Regions from separate parts of the Paraliobacillus sediminis genome, predicted to be linked through region 4. Evidence: riboswitches for the same ligand, from Rfam matches in the RefSeq annotation. Region 4 holds a riboswitch; each other region holds the start of a gene.
What was found. A riboswitch is a leader RNA that binds a small molecule or an ion and turns the genes downstream of it on or off. The one in region 4 is predicted to bind cyclic di-GMP.
Positions count from the first base shown of each region.

Region 1: another riboswitch for cyclic di-GMP. It lies ahead of D2K60_RS03640 (DUF5667 domain-containing protein); the one in region 4 lies ahead of D2K60_RS07680 (HD-GYP domain-containing protein).
Region 2: another riboswitch for cyclic di-GMP. It lies ahead of D2K60_RS17965 (competence type IV pilus major pilin ComGC); the one in region 4 lies ahead of D2K60_RS07680 (HD-GYP domain-containing protein).
Region 3: another riboswitch for cyclic di-GMP. It lies ahead of D2K60_RS00565 (pectate lyase family protein); the one in region 4 lies ahead of D2K60_RS07680 (HD-GYP domain-containing protein).

Region 1 covers NZ_QJSI01000001.1:825,908-829,375, forward strand. The annotation lists gene D2K60_RS03635 (PilZ domain-containing protein) at 369-743, shown strand; cyclic di-GMP riboswitch class I at 935-1,022, shown strand; gene D2K60_RS03640 (DUF5667 domain-containing protein) at 1,079-2,431, shown strand; gene sigI (RNA polymerase sigma-I factor) at 2,585-3,313, shown strand; gene D2K60_RS03650 (anti-sigma-I factor RsgI family protein) at 3,310-3,468, shown strand, end outside.
Region 2 covers NZ_QJSI01000003.1:1,019,347-1,022,814, forward strand. The annotation lists gene D2K60_RS17950 (hypothetical protein) at 1-388, opposite strand, end outside; gene pilM (type IV pilus biogenesis protein PilM) at 430-1,371, opposite strand; gene D2K60_RS17960 (prepilin peptidase) at 1,385-2,140, opposite strand; gene D2K60_RS17965 (competence type IV pilus major pilin ComGC) at 2,203-2,532, opposite strand; cyclic di-GMP riboswitch class II at 2,588-2,668, opposite strand; gene D2K60_RS17970 (type II secretion system F family protein) at 2,722-3,468, opposite strand, start outside.
Region 3 covers NZ_QJSI01000001.1:114,750-118,217, reverse strand. The annotation lists gene D2K60_RS00570 (ROK family transcriptional regulator) at 1-154, shown strand, start outside; gene D2K60_RS00565 (pectate lyase family protein) at 249-2,330, opposite strand; cyclic di-GMP riboswitch class I at 2,587-2,675, opposite strand; gene D2K60_RS00560 (ArsR/SmtB family transcription factor) at 2,909-3,468, shown strand, end outside.
Region 4 covers NZ_QJSI01000002.1:320,357-323,824, reverse strand. The annotation lists gene D2K60_RS07695 (LURP-one-related/scramblase family protein) at 1-19, shown strand, start outside; gene D2K60_RS07690 (alpha/beta hydrolase) at 41-823, shown strand; gene D2K60_RS07685 (YwaF family protein) at 888-1,604, shown strand; cyclic di-GMP riboswitch class I at 1,735-1,830, shown strand; gene D2K60_RS07680 (HD-GYP domain-containing protein) at 1,966-2,949, shown strand; gene D2K60_RS07675 (YpzI family protein) at 3,008-3,145, shown strand; gene D2K60_RS07670 (GNAT family N-acetyltransferase) at 3,432-3,468, shown strand, end outside.

The DNA.
Region 1 (3,468 bases), on a different contig from region 4:
TAATTGAAAATGTACTCAGAACTTGAATGAATTGGAGTAATTGAGGCTATTTATCTTATGATCTATTATTATCCAAATAAAATTTCACAGTGGCTACATTAATAAAAATCGACAATTGAATAATAAAATGTCGAAATTACTCTAAATATCATGTTTTTTCGTTGCGTTGTCAATAATTTGCTTGTATTATACTTATATATCAATTTTTTTAGCTAACACCAATATCTACGAATAATTTTATAGAATTGACCTCTTTCATTATATTTTGGCGTAAGATTGGATACTGCGGGAAATGATAATATTTTCATCCATTTATGAAAAGATAAAAAGCAGCTCAAGTACTTAAGAACGTGAGGTGAATGGAGATTATGCAGTATAAGAGAGAGACAGCATTTCGCTATACTTTTGAAGAACCAATTTCTGCACTATTTAGAATAGAAAACATTAATGGAAACGCAGTAACCACTTCTGCTGGAGAAGCTAAAATAATCGACATAAGTACAGAGGGCATTAAATTGACTTCGGAATTGAATATACCAGAAACAGACAAGTCTATCCATTTAGTTATATCCTTTGAACTAAATGAGCAAGAAATGAATTTTAAGGGGATAATAGTTTGGAAGAAAAAAAATCATGCTATAAATGATTATGGTGTTAATCTAATGATTGAAGAAAATGCTAAAAAAGAGTTAATAGAACAATTGAAAATTTATTCAAAGAAAGTAAAAGGTAATATTAATTAAACTTATCCTTAAATTAATTGTTTAATTTACTTAAAATTGAATATACAATTATTTCTCTAGAGCCTACACCTTTTGATGTAGGCTTTTTACTATACTAAATTCTGTTCCTAGATAAATTTTCGACAAAAAATTCAAAATCCCCCCTCAAATTAAACGACGTTCACGTATGAATAGTAGATTGATAACTTCAATAATAATAAAGGCAAAACCATTGAAAGGTGGTGACGCAAAGCTAAAGGGACTAAAAGGTAAATGTACCTATGTCAGCCAGTTGCAGTAAGTGAAATAGATAGTTTGTCAGAATTATAATTATTCGATTGAGGGAGAGAATTATTTTGAAAATAAAACAGTTATGTATTACCAGCTTTTTTGTAGCCGGGGTATTATTTACTACTAATTCTGTATATGCAGAAGTTGATACGAGTCAATTAAATGAAATTGAGGACTTAAATAATGAAGATGCAGTACAAAATGCCGGATTAACCCCTGATAACTTCTTTTACTTTTTGGATCAGGCAGTAGAAAATCTTCAATTACTACTTACAACTAATTCAGAAAAAGAATCAGAGCTTTTGCTTCAAATAGTAGCAGAACGTTTATCAGAATCAGAACAAATGGTAGATGAAGAACAAAAGGAACACATGAATGAATTAATTGAGGAATACTTAGTTGCGTTAGAAAAAGCACAAGAAGAGGTTGCGGAAGTTGTATCGGATGAACAAGCTGCGGATGATGTGAAAGAAACATTAGCAAGCGAACTAGAAGACGCCACAACGGTAACAGAGGAAGTAACGGAAAGTGTAGAAGAAGAAAAACTAGTAGAATTTGAAGAGAAGCAACAAGAAGCATATTTAGTGGCAAATGTTGTGAAAGACCTTGATTCAGAAAAGGTTGCAGAATTGCGTGCTCAAGATCTTGGGTTTGGTCAAATTGTTAAAGTGGTAACTTTAGCAGAAGAGAGTGATAAAACAGAGGAAGAAATTATTGCTTTAATACAAGACGGAAAAGGTTTTGGTGAAATAGCAAAAGAGTTAAATATCCACCCTTCTCAAATTATGAGAAAAGTAATGGCTAAAAAAGAGAAAGAAATGGAACTATTACTAGAAGAAGCGAATGCGTCGGGTGATGAAGAGGCAATCACGCAACTATCTACTTCATTAGCAAACCTTGATATAAAGAAATTAGACTTTAACGTCTCTGAAGCGGAATTAGTGCTTGAAAATGAACCGGTTGAGGATGAAATAATAGAAACAGAAGTAGTTTCTGATGAAACAACACAAGATGAGGCAAACGACACGATAGTTGAATCGGTAGAAGAGACTGAAAATGAATTAATAGAGGCAACAACAGAGAAAACTGAAGAAACCATTGAAGCTGCGGTAGAAAAAGAAGAAATAGAAGAAGAAACAAACGAAGTGTCGAAAGTAGCTACTGAAGTTGCCAAGGAGGAGAAACAGGCAGCTAAAGAAGAAAAAGCAAGATTAAAAGAGTTAGAGAAAGAAGCGAAAGAACAAGCAAAAGAAGAAGCTAAAAAAGAGAAAGAAAGACTAAAAGTATTAGAAAAAGAAGCAGCTGAACAGGCAAGAGAAGAAGCAAAAGAGGCGAGAGAAAAATTGAAAGAAGAGAAGAAAGAACAAGCTAGTAAAGCTAAAGAAGCAGCAAAAGGAAAACAAAACAAAGAGGAATAAGGTGAAATGAGGGAGCCCTAATTTGGGGCTCCTTTACGTATGATTAAGATGGAAAATTAAAGTATATAAATAGACAAGTTTTGGTCATTTACCTCTAGATAAAAAAAACGTATGCTTAAAGTTCAAACGACTGATGGTAAAGGGGTGACTAGGGTGCGTGAAGCGGAAGTGAATCAGTATATAACAGCTGCAGCAAATGGTGATAACAGTGCTAGAGAAAAACTAATTAATCACCATAAACCCTATATTATCAATACAGTTGGACATGTATGTAAAAGATTTATCACGTGGAGTGATGAAGAGTCTAGTCTAGGATTATTAGCGTTTGATCGTGCGATTAATACATATGACAGACACGCTAATAAGAGCTTTCTCAATTATGTATATTTGCTTATTAAACGAGAACTAATAGACTATTTCCGTCGGGAAAACAAGGAAACGCATCTACCACTTGAAGTGAAATCAGATAATAGAACGGAATTCGTTACTATGTATGATGTTTCTAAATCGATGGATTCCTATCAGCAACATGTTCAACAAGAAGAGTTAGTGGAAGAAATTCTAGAATTAAGTGAAGTCTTACGACAATTTAATATTAAATTTGAAGAATTGGAAGCATGCTCACCTAAACATCGGAAAACGAAAGCAAACTTGACGACAATTGCTAATGATTTTATTCAAAAGCCAGAGCTAGTAGATTCCTTTTTAAAAAAGAAACGTTTTCCTGTTACGAGGTTTATAGAGTTGTCAGGTCATCGAATAAAAACGATTGAAAGACATAAGAAGTATATCGTGGCTTTGGTTGTTGTACGAATGCATCCAGAATGGCGACAACTATCTGCCTATATGCAAGTGACATTTGGAAATGAGGGGAAATCATGAGGTCAAGACGGTTTGAAGGAGTCGTTATAAAAGTCACAGAAAACTATATTACTATTTTGTGTAAGGATGGTAGCTTTAAAAATACCCCGCGCTCAGAGAGTGAGTTTCCACAGATAGGAGACGCGTATACTGTTAGTGAAAAGCAATATCTAAAA
Region 2 (3,468 bases), on a different contig from region 4:
CAGCTTGCGATAACGCACTTAAATGAATACCTATCGTTATACCATTTGTAATAGAAAATGAATAGTTCTCAATATACGTATCGTTTGGCAAATTGGCACGGACATCGTCTAATAAAAATAAAGACGGATAAATAGCAGTTTCTAATTGCTTAATTTGCATTTGCAAGGTCTGTTTTTGTTGTTCTACCATGTTAAGCGTATTAATTTCAGCTATAATCTCTGTATTATCTATTTTTTCTTGTTGTAAAGAATCATACTTGTTCTCAATATTTGTATGGAAAAGAAAGAGACTAATACTAATAAGAAGCAGACTGAACATAAATATAGCAATTAGTAGATATAGGGCCGTATTTACTTTCCTTTTTTCAACAAAATTTATTTCTACCATATGGTTAGTCCCCTTACCATGAAGTTTAATTGGTTTTTTCTTTACTTTCTTAGTGTCAATCCATATACAGTTGCATACTCTGCTGGTAAATCGTTCGGAAATGCAATGGTTTTGACTGGTAAATTAAATCGTGAAGTCAATAATTCATTTATTGACTTTTGTCCTGGAAAATCACCGATTAATAATAAATCAGAAACTTGAGCATCGCCTGACATAATAGAATATTGATAGAAATCCATAAAACGTTCTATCGTTACGAACTGTTCATCGACCAGTTCTCTCCATATATTTTCATCAGCTTGCATCGAATCTTCAAAAACCTCATTATTCAAGACCACATCATAACTATTCAAATGAATATGGCGATTAAAGATCGGCTTCTGGTTATTAAAAACAGTTAAAACTAAATCCGTTTTATACCACTGGATCATAAGCAGATGTTCATCTTTATTTGCAAGGTCCAAATTATAATAAGTCCGATATGCTGACAGAAAAGATAGATCAGCAACTATCAGTTTTACATTCGCTTGCTCAAACACCTCTATGTAAGCTTTTAAGCGTTCATTTGGATATGCAAATAAAAGGATTTTATTCGTTTGTTCTTCTTCTGTAATAACTTCAAAATCTATAACTGGATTTTGAAAAGGAAGACGAATACTACCATCTAATTCTAATTCGATATATTTTTTCACTTCATCTTTAGTTAATTGTTTAGGTACAGATTCTTCTCGCATCGTAACGAAAGCATCCGGGACGCAAAATGTAAGGTGCTTATTCTTCCATTTTTTATCTTTAACTAGATTTTTAAAGATAGTAGTTAATCTTTTTTGATCTAAAATTCTACCATCCTCAACAACGCCTTGTTCCAATGGTATTTCTCCATAGTCACTAGCAGCTGTAACGTTTTTTTTAGATGAAACAAGATATCGAATCATCGTATCATTTATGGCGATGTTTATTCTATCTTTATTAAGTAGATTCATTTGTGTTCATCCTTTAAAAAAATGATGTAATATACCAATTGATTATGTAATTACCAAAATAATAAGTAGTTAATGCAGCCAGACAAATAGAAGGGCCAAATGGTACCGGACTTTTACGGTTAATTTTTTTAGTAGCCAATAATAGTAATGTTATAAGTGTACCGAAAATAGTAGCTAGAAAAAATGTCAGCAGGATTCCTTTATATCCTAACACAATTCCTAGGATAGTGAATAACTTCATATCACCCGCGCCCATCCCGCCTTTACTAACCAGAATGATAAGTGTTAATAATAAAAATCCCACCGCTGCACCAACCAATGAAGACCACCATGGTTCTAACGGATCTATGATACGTAAGATAATTAAAAACGGTAGGAAAAATAATAAGATTTTGTTAGGTATTAGCATATATGTGATGTCTGAAACAACAATAATTACACATAAAGAAGTGAGTAAAACTGCCATTACTAACTCCAGTTGAAAACCAAAAAAATAATAGCTAAAACTGAAAAGGAAAGCTGTAGATAATTCTATTGTAGGGTAAAGAGGAGAAATCTTTTCTTTACAGTTTCTGCATTTACCAGCTTGAAACAGATACGAAATAATCGGAATCAACTCATACCAATGCAATGTCTTATCACAACGGGGGCAATAAGAACGATCAGATTCTAAAAAGTTGTCATTTGGTATACGTAAACCAACAACATTGTAGAATGAACCAAATACACTTCCAAAAACAAAAAAAATAACGATATAATAGACTTCCATATTTTTTATCTCCTAATTATGTATAAAAGACCCCTTTGAAAAGGGGTCTTTTTAAATTATTATTACGGGGTGTATTCATATTGATTCGTATCTGTATCAAAAGAGACTGTACCCTCTGGTAGTTCATCATTATCCTCAAGATAACCAAGTCCTACAAGATCATCTGCATCCATACCATCAGTGAATTCATCTTGTACATCTGCTAATCTTGCTGCATCAAGTATCAATTCAATTTGTGCCTCATCAGCATCCTCTTCTGCATCACCAATAATATTCCCAATTGCAGGAACGGCAATTGCTACAATAATACCCAAGATAACAATAACTGCTAAAAGCTCTACTAATGTAAAACCTTTCTCATTGCGTAACATTTTCTTCATTCTAGTTAACATTTTATTATTCCTCCTCATTTAATTTTTTTGATAAAAAAAGACTCACAGCATAAAAAATGGTGTCAGCCGGTTGCACTACTAGCTCAAGTTTATCCAAGTGCCCAGTTACAGATAAACCCTCATCGCTTCTACTATTCGTTTTATACTAATAGTTCTATTATACTATACTTTTGTAACCTGTCTACACTTTTAGATGTTTTCAAATAAACTAAACATAGGTATTACGATCGCTAAAACAATTGCGCCTACTATTACTGCTAAAAATATAATCATTACCGGTTCAATGAGCGACTTAAACTTCTCTGATGACTCATCTAACTCTTGTTCATAAAAGTCAGAAACTTTTTTCAACATCGCATCAATGGAACCTGTTCGCTCTCCTACAACAATCATTTGCGTAATTAATTTAGGGAAGACCCAATGTTTTTCCATCGGTGTTGCTAATGACTCTCCCTTTTCAAGTGAATCCCTACTTTCACGCAAAACGCGTTTGATCACTTTATTATCTATAACACGTTCCGTTATTGTAACAGCTTGTAAGATTGGTACAGAACTATTTAACAATGAACTCAATGTTTGTGTCATTCTAGCAAGTAAAGACTTTTGAATAAACATACCGAATATTGGAATACGAAGTTTTACGACATCAAATAAATAAGAAATGTTTGGTCTTCGATTTAATAATCTAATAGTCACACCCAATACTAGTACTAGTAACATCATAACCCACCAATAAGCTTGAACAATATCACTAATACTTAATATTGCTGCCGTATATGGTGGTATTTCTTGGTCGAAAGATAGGAACATGTCCGTGAAAATCGGTACAATAAATGCAAGTAAAAAAATAGTGATAAATACGGCAACAATTCCAACCACAATTGGATATGTTAACGCAGTTATGATCTTTTGCTTTAACTGGTACTGTTTTTCATA
Region 3 (3,468 bases), on a different contig from region 4:
AATAAATAACTACCGAGAAATCAGTGCCTCTAAGTTAGGACCAGATGCTTCTGCACTAGGCGGAGCTGCATCGGCACTCAAGAATTTCTTTGGGGTAACTATGATTAATTTTAATGATTACAATTACTTAGATTCCGATATATTAAAAACCTAGATTATCTCAGTCTGCTAGATAATGACAAAAAAAGTGTCAACTGTACTATCACATACAGTTGACATCTTTTTATCTTGTTATATTACTAATACTTTTATCTTAGGTCCATATAATACAGGTTTGCCACATCATCTTTTGTAATAACATGTGAGCCTGCATTAAGTGCTACAGTGACAACCCCATCTGTCATTTGATGCGTTGTTCCATCTATCTTAACTTCTGCATCATCATTCGTGTTAAACACTAGAGTTAATGTCGCATCTTCAACAGTGGTAAACGTAATACTAGTTGAACTCTCAATTTTTAGACTCTGCGTTAGTGTTAAGCCGCTATATTCTACTGTTCCTTTACTTGATGATAAATTTCCTTCGATAGTATAGAAATCGCTATCCTTTCCATCAGTCGTGAAATTATGAGAATACTCTCCAGTTACTGGCTCCGTTGGATCGGGATCTGTTGGATCCGTTGGAGTTGGGTCAGTCGGTATTTCTATTGCATTACCACCTACAGATACAAGACTTGTTTTGTAGTTTTTTATTTTTGACATAAGCTCTGCATTAAGCTTATATGATGTATCATCAACTGCATCATTAAATTCCCATGTGAAGTCCCCGTTATTTAGGCGGCCAGAATCGTCTGTAACATTTTGTTCTACAGTACCTACTTCATCAATATCAGAAAGATTTACGCCCATATCTATACTCGTATCAAAGTTATTATAAGTTGTTCCGCCTACTAGTGTTTTGTACGTGCTTGGTACCGTTTCGTTTCTTGAAGAAGCTAGGTATGCATCAAATGAACTTGCATTAGCTGAAGCTGTACCGTCATTTGAATTTGCATAAATTAGACTCGCAGCATCAACAATTGTATTATTGTATGCTTTGATCATACCTCCATCTTCGCCAGAGAACGTTCCATTTCCTAACATATCAGTTCCTTGTAACGAACTCATCATAGGATATTTTGCATTTCTAAAATAATTGGATTCTATAAACGCTGAACTACCTGTTGTCGTTCCAACGCCATATTTTGATATGCCATCAAAAAAGTTATTATACACGTGCACTGATGCTACTCTTATTCGTGGATGACGAGAGTCTGAATGATCAAACCAGTTATGATGATATGTTACAAAGAACTCTGTAGATTCACTTAAACCACATAACGAAGCTTTCCCAGCATCCCAATAATGATTATGGGAGAATGTAATATAAGTGGATCCTTTTTTCAGATCAGTTGAACCATCACCTTTTGCTTGATCAGAATCAGATCCAGCAGTTCCATAGAAAAGATCATTATGATGGATCCAAACATTCATATTACCTGTATCAAGTGAAATAGCATCGTCAGGAAATAACGCTACGCCTACGTTTCTGATTTCTAGATTACCAGTATATCTTACAAGTATTCCCCATCCATAGGCATACGTATCTTCACCAATACCTTCTAAAGTAATATTCGTTTCTGCATAACTTGTATTACCTTTCAATTCAAGATAACCATTACTATTCAGTTGTCCACTCATATCGTCATCTGTAATTTTTCCAATCAATCTGATTGCAAGTGGCGTTTTATCATATCCCTTTTTTCTTAATGACATAATTTCGCCTATTCCAACACCCGTCTGTACATCACCCGAGCTATTCATTATCACATCATGCGTAACTGTTTTAGCAGTCTCTGCTGTTACATAAATAATTTGAGCTCCATCCTTAAGTGTTCCATCTTCATTATAAGCACCTGAACCTGTGCCATATTGTGAGTTACCTGCAAAGGCAAATCCAGATCTGTCATGTTCCTGTACGGAAAGTTCATTAGTGTAAGCGCTTACCTTAGAGCCGTCTTTAAGTAACCCGTCCACTTTCATTACATAGTCTCCAGCTGCAAGACCTACGGCGTCAGCTCTCCAATAAGAAGCGTAGTTACGAATTAAATCATTGTCAATTTGTTCATATTGAGAATCTGGAGCACTTGCAGGTTTAACATATACATTATATCCTTCTGTATTACTTATAGGTGACCACTCTACATATGCAGTTTCAAACCAAGCCCCACTGTTAGATATAGTTAGACTTGCAGCGTGTACTGTCTGATTTGCGAATCCGACTGTCACTAACGATAGTATAAAAGAATACAATAAAAAACGAGTAAATACCTTTGTAATTACATTCTTCATTAAAATTCCTCCAATGTTTAAATTTTTAAACCCTGAGCTTGCCACCATGACTGCATTTTTCATATGACTTAACTTCTGCCTTAATAAGTAGACCTTGTCCATTCACCTCCTTAAACGAAAACCTAAGTTCTCCTTTCATAGTAAGTGCAATTTTCAAAACCATCTCGACAGAGCAAAAAACCTAACGATTTCTTGTCATTAGGTTGCATTACAAAAACAACACAAGTCATTCGTTTAAATAACTATAGTCATTATTATGTGCAACCCGACGATCATAGAAAATTACTTTACCTTAGATTCGTAGCTTTGCGTCCCTATTTTTCAATAGGTTTGCCAAATATAATAATATGTTTTTCTTGGTATAATTTACTTTAACAAATTTTTCTATAATAAGTAAATAATTAGATAGTACTATTTTTTGGAAATATAGTATAGTATTTCTATTAATAAATATATTGAGCTGCTTTTATTGAGGATTTTTCTTTCATTCTAAAATATTTGAATTAATAATTCTAAAAATATTGAATTTAGTGCGATAATACTTTAGAATAACTTTATATTAGAAAAGAGGTGCTTAAATGGATGTTTTAAATACTACAAGTAGAAAAAGAGAGACCTATGAAGTGCATTTAGAATATTCGCTACTTTGGGAATGTGCATTGGGGATTGCTGCTGTTACAAACAGTCCTTTAATTAAAACTTTAGAGAAGCCAGCAGAATATTGGAAACAAGTTAAGAGCAATATTACGGAAGAATTATTAACTCAACTAAACATCGTGGAAGAGAAAAACACTTGGAAGTCTTTATTACAGTTGCTTCATCAGGAAAAATTTACTGAAATAAAGCATTTCGTTTTATATATTAAAGAGCTATCTGAAACAGATTTAAAGTACATTTGTCTACCTTTCATTGGCCAGAAGTATGAGAAAACAAGGAAAAAGGCATCAATCGGACAATGCGCTGCAGTAACCGAATTAATGACATTAACAAAGGACAATCCGTTTTTTCCAACTTACATCAAATTTATTTGTGATGTGAATGCAACCTATTTAAAGAAGCATCTAATCGCTGTTATGGAAGGCTGGTTCGATGAAGTTATAAATAATGAAAATCCAGAAGAGATTACTACATATTTAAA
Region 4 (3,468 bases):
AGCAAGTGCGGGTAATTAGATTATAACGGAGGCAGGAGAAATGCTATTATCACTATACGATGTAGAACGAAAGTTAAATGCAATAGATGAAGATGTTCCTAGTTTTACACCTTATTTGTTGAACCAAGATAGACCAACACCCCTTATTATCGTATGTCCAGGTGGTGGGTATACACATCGTGCAGAACACGAAGGATCACCAATTGCAGAATGGCTCAATGAAATTGGCATAGCAGCAATTGTATTACATTACCGTGTAGCTCCTCATCAACATCCGACACCTTTAAAAGACGCTAAACGTGCTATTCGCACTGTAAGTCATTATGCAACAGAGTGGAATATAGACCCTGAGCGAATTGGTATATTAGGTTTTTCTGCAGGTGGGCATTTGGCAGCGACAGCAGGGATGCATTATGATACGGGTAATCCTAATGCCGATGATGCAATTGAGCGTCACAGTAGTCGCCCTAGCCTAATGGTACTTTGTTATCCAGTTATTTCAATGGGTGAATTCACCCATGAAGGAAGTAAAAAGGCTTTACTAGGTGAAGATCCTGCTGATTCTTTAGTAGATTTGATGTCTATTGAAAATCATGTAAAAGCTGATACACCACCTGCTTTTATATGGCATACGGCAGATGATGATGCCGTTCCAGTAGAGAACAGTCTCCAGCTATCTAGTGCGTTAAGTAAGAATAAAGTTCCTCATGCATTACATGTTTTTGAGAGTGGAAGACACGGACTTGGACTTGCGGATGAATTGGAAGATGTTAAATGGTGGACCTCCGCCTGTGAAATGTGGCTAAGAAAAAGAGGATTTTAAAATTTTTAAATATTATTTCAAATAGATTCGGATAATGCATTTTTTAGAGGGAGGAGATTATAAAATGGGTGAGTTATTTCGTTTTAATCAGATAGATTATCCATTTCAATTGTTTTCTCTTTCCCATATTAGTATGATGCTGTTAACATTTGTTTTGATAGGATGGATGTATTTTTACAGAGATAACATAAAAGAAAAGTATAAGAAACATGTCAAGTATACTTTACTTGGTGTTTTAATAGTTGGAGAAATTTTCTTTCAATTATGGTATCTACTTCATGATAAGTGGGATCTGATCATCAATTTACCGTTGCAATTGTGTTCAATCTCCTTATATTTATGTGCTGTTATGTTACTGACAAGGAGTTATAAGGTATTCGAAGTAGCTTTTTTTGTGAGTATGATCGGGGCATTTATTGCCGTAATCACTCCAGAACTTTTTTTCGGTATCCCACATTTGCGATTCTTTCAATTTTTCTTCGTCCACATAGCCATCATACTATCCTGTTTTTATATGATATGGATTGAAGGATTTAAACCTACTATTAAATCCGTTATGAAAGCATTTGTCACGCTTAATATAATAGCTGGATTTGTATTTATCATCAATCAAATCATAGGCTCAAACTATATGTTCTTATCAAGAAAGCCTAGCAATGTAAGTATAATTGACTTTTTAGGACCGTATCCATGGTATATTTTATCGTTTGAAGTTGTTGCCTTCACATTATTTTTTCTTTTATATCTAGTTGAAATTAAATTTAGTTCAAAAAAGATTTGAATGTTATTGTAAGCAACATGCACCTGTTACTATTTAAATAAATGTCGAAATATGTTGAAATATAATCATAAATACGCTATTCTTAAAATAGTACTAAAGTATCAATAAAAGACAGTAATTAAATAGAATATCACGAAAAAGGCAAACTATTTGAAAAAATAGGACGCAAAGTCATGGGTCTAAGGTACGGCTTAATAGCCGAACTATTGATTGCCAGACCACCAAATTACATGAACCTTTATTTTGGCTATGCATTTATTTGTGATAGCTTTTTTTTATACGCTTTTATCGAATAGCTAATAGTTATGGGAATAGGTCTATATTAATTAGTATTTATAGATTATAAAAATGAGGTGTAAACATGAGACTAATTAATATCTCAGAGTATGACAACAAAAGTATGATACTTGCTAAACCAATTTATGATTCGAACAAACGTATATTACTCGCAACTGGTCGAACAATCGATCCTAAAATACAATCTAGACTAGAGAATATGGGCATTAACTTTCTTTTTATAGAGGATGAAGTATCCAAAGGGATTACAATTGAAGATATGCTTGATATGCCTACATGGACGGATGCAATTCAAGCAGTTAAAACTTTTTATGAATATGCGATGAATAAAAAGACACCTGAATTAAAACCCATTCAGCAAGTTGCAGGTATATTGCTTAAAGAAGTAAAACATAGACCAACACTTATACTTATTCCATCGGGAACAATGACAAAGGAATTGCAGCCTTATGCACATGCGGTTAACGTAACAATCCTTGCTTTATTAACAGCTAAAGAAATGGGCTATAACGATCTAAAACTTAGGGATTTAGCAATTGGCTCATTGCTACACGATATCGGTAAAGCAATAGATGCAGATGAGAAGAAACATCCTGATTTGGGGTTCCAATTTTTGCGAAATATTAGTCAGTTTAGTATTGTATCAGCACATATTGCTTATCAACATCACGAAACATTAGACGGAAAAGGTTTTCCACGACAAATAAAGGATAATGACTTTTTAGAAATCGCTCAAATTTGTGCCGTAGCGAACCGATACGATAATTTGATAGTAAAAGAAAAAGTTCCACCTCATGATGCTATGGAGGCAATCATGGCTACGTCAGATCATATCTATTCGTACAAAATTGTAACTGCTTTTAGTCAATCAGTCGCGACTTATCCACCAGGAACGAAAGTACTAATTAATCATAATCAACCGGCAATTGTTACTGAAATAAATAAACATTTCCATCGACCGATGATAAAGATGCTTTCAAACGAAAAAGTGATAGATTTAATAGATAATCCCACTTTTATGATAAAACCATTTGAATCCGCTGTATAGATAAACTTTGAATAAATTCCCTTTAAACAACTCATCTTATCGTAAGGAGGTGTTTAAAGTGGGAAAAGACCGTCAAGAAAAGAAATTAAGAGAAAGTGGCCGTGTTGAATCCGATCGAGATCAAGATCTAGGTAAAGCGGGAGCAACAAAAATGTCTAGTCCTGAAGAAGGCAGAAAACTGAATGATGGGAAATAAGAAAACATAACAACGTCGAAACATAATAGATTTCAAAGCACTTTTCTTATTACAGAAAAGTGCTTTTTGTTGTATAAGAAACGAAATAAAAAAACGATTTATTGGATATTTATGTTAAAATGATTATTATGATCGATAGTTCTTAAGACAAACGAGAATAGATGAATTTAAGAGTTAAAACAGAATTATTGGAATGGTTTTTCTAACTTAATTATTCAAGTTTCTGATCTGAACAGTTCCTATACTGGGAATGTAAGTATAAGCTTTGATTCAGGGAGGATTAAAAATTGTGTTTGATGAATTAGTTGGCGAGAAAGTACGAA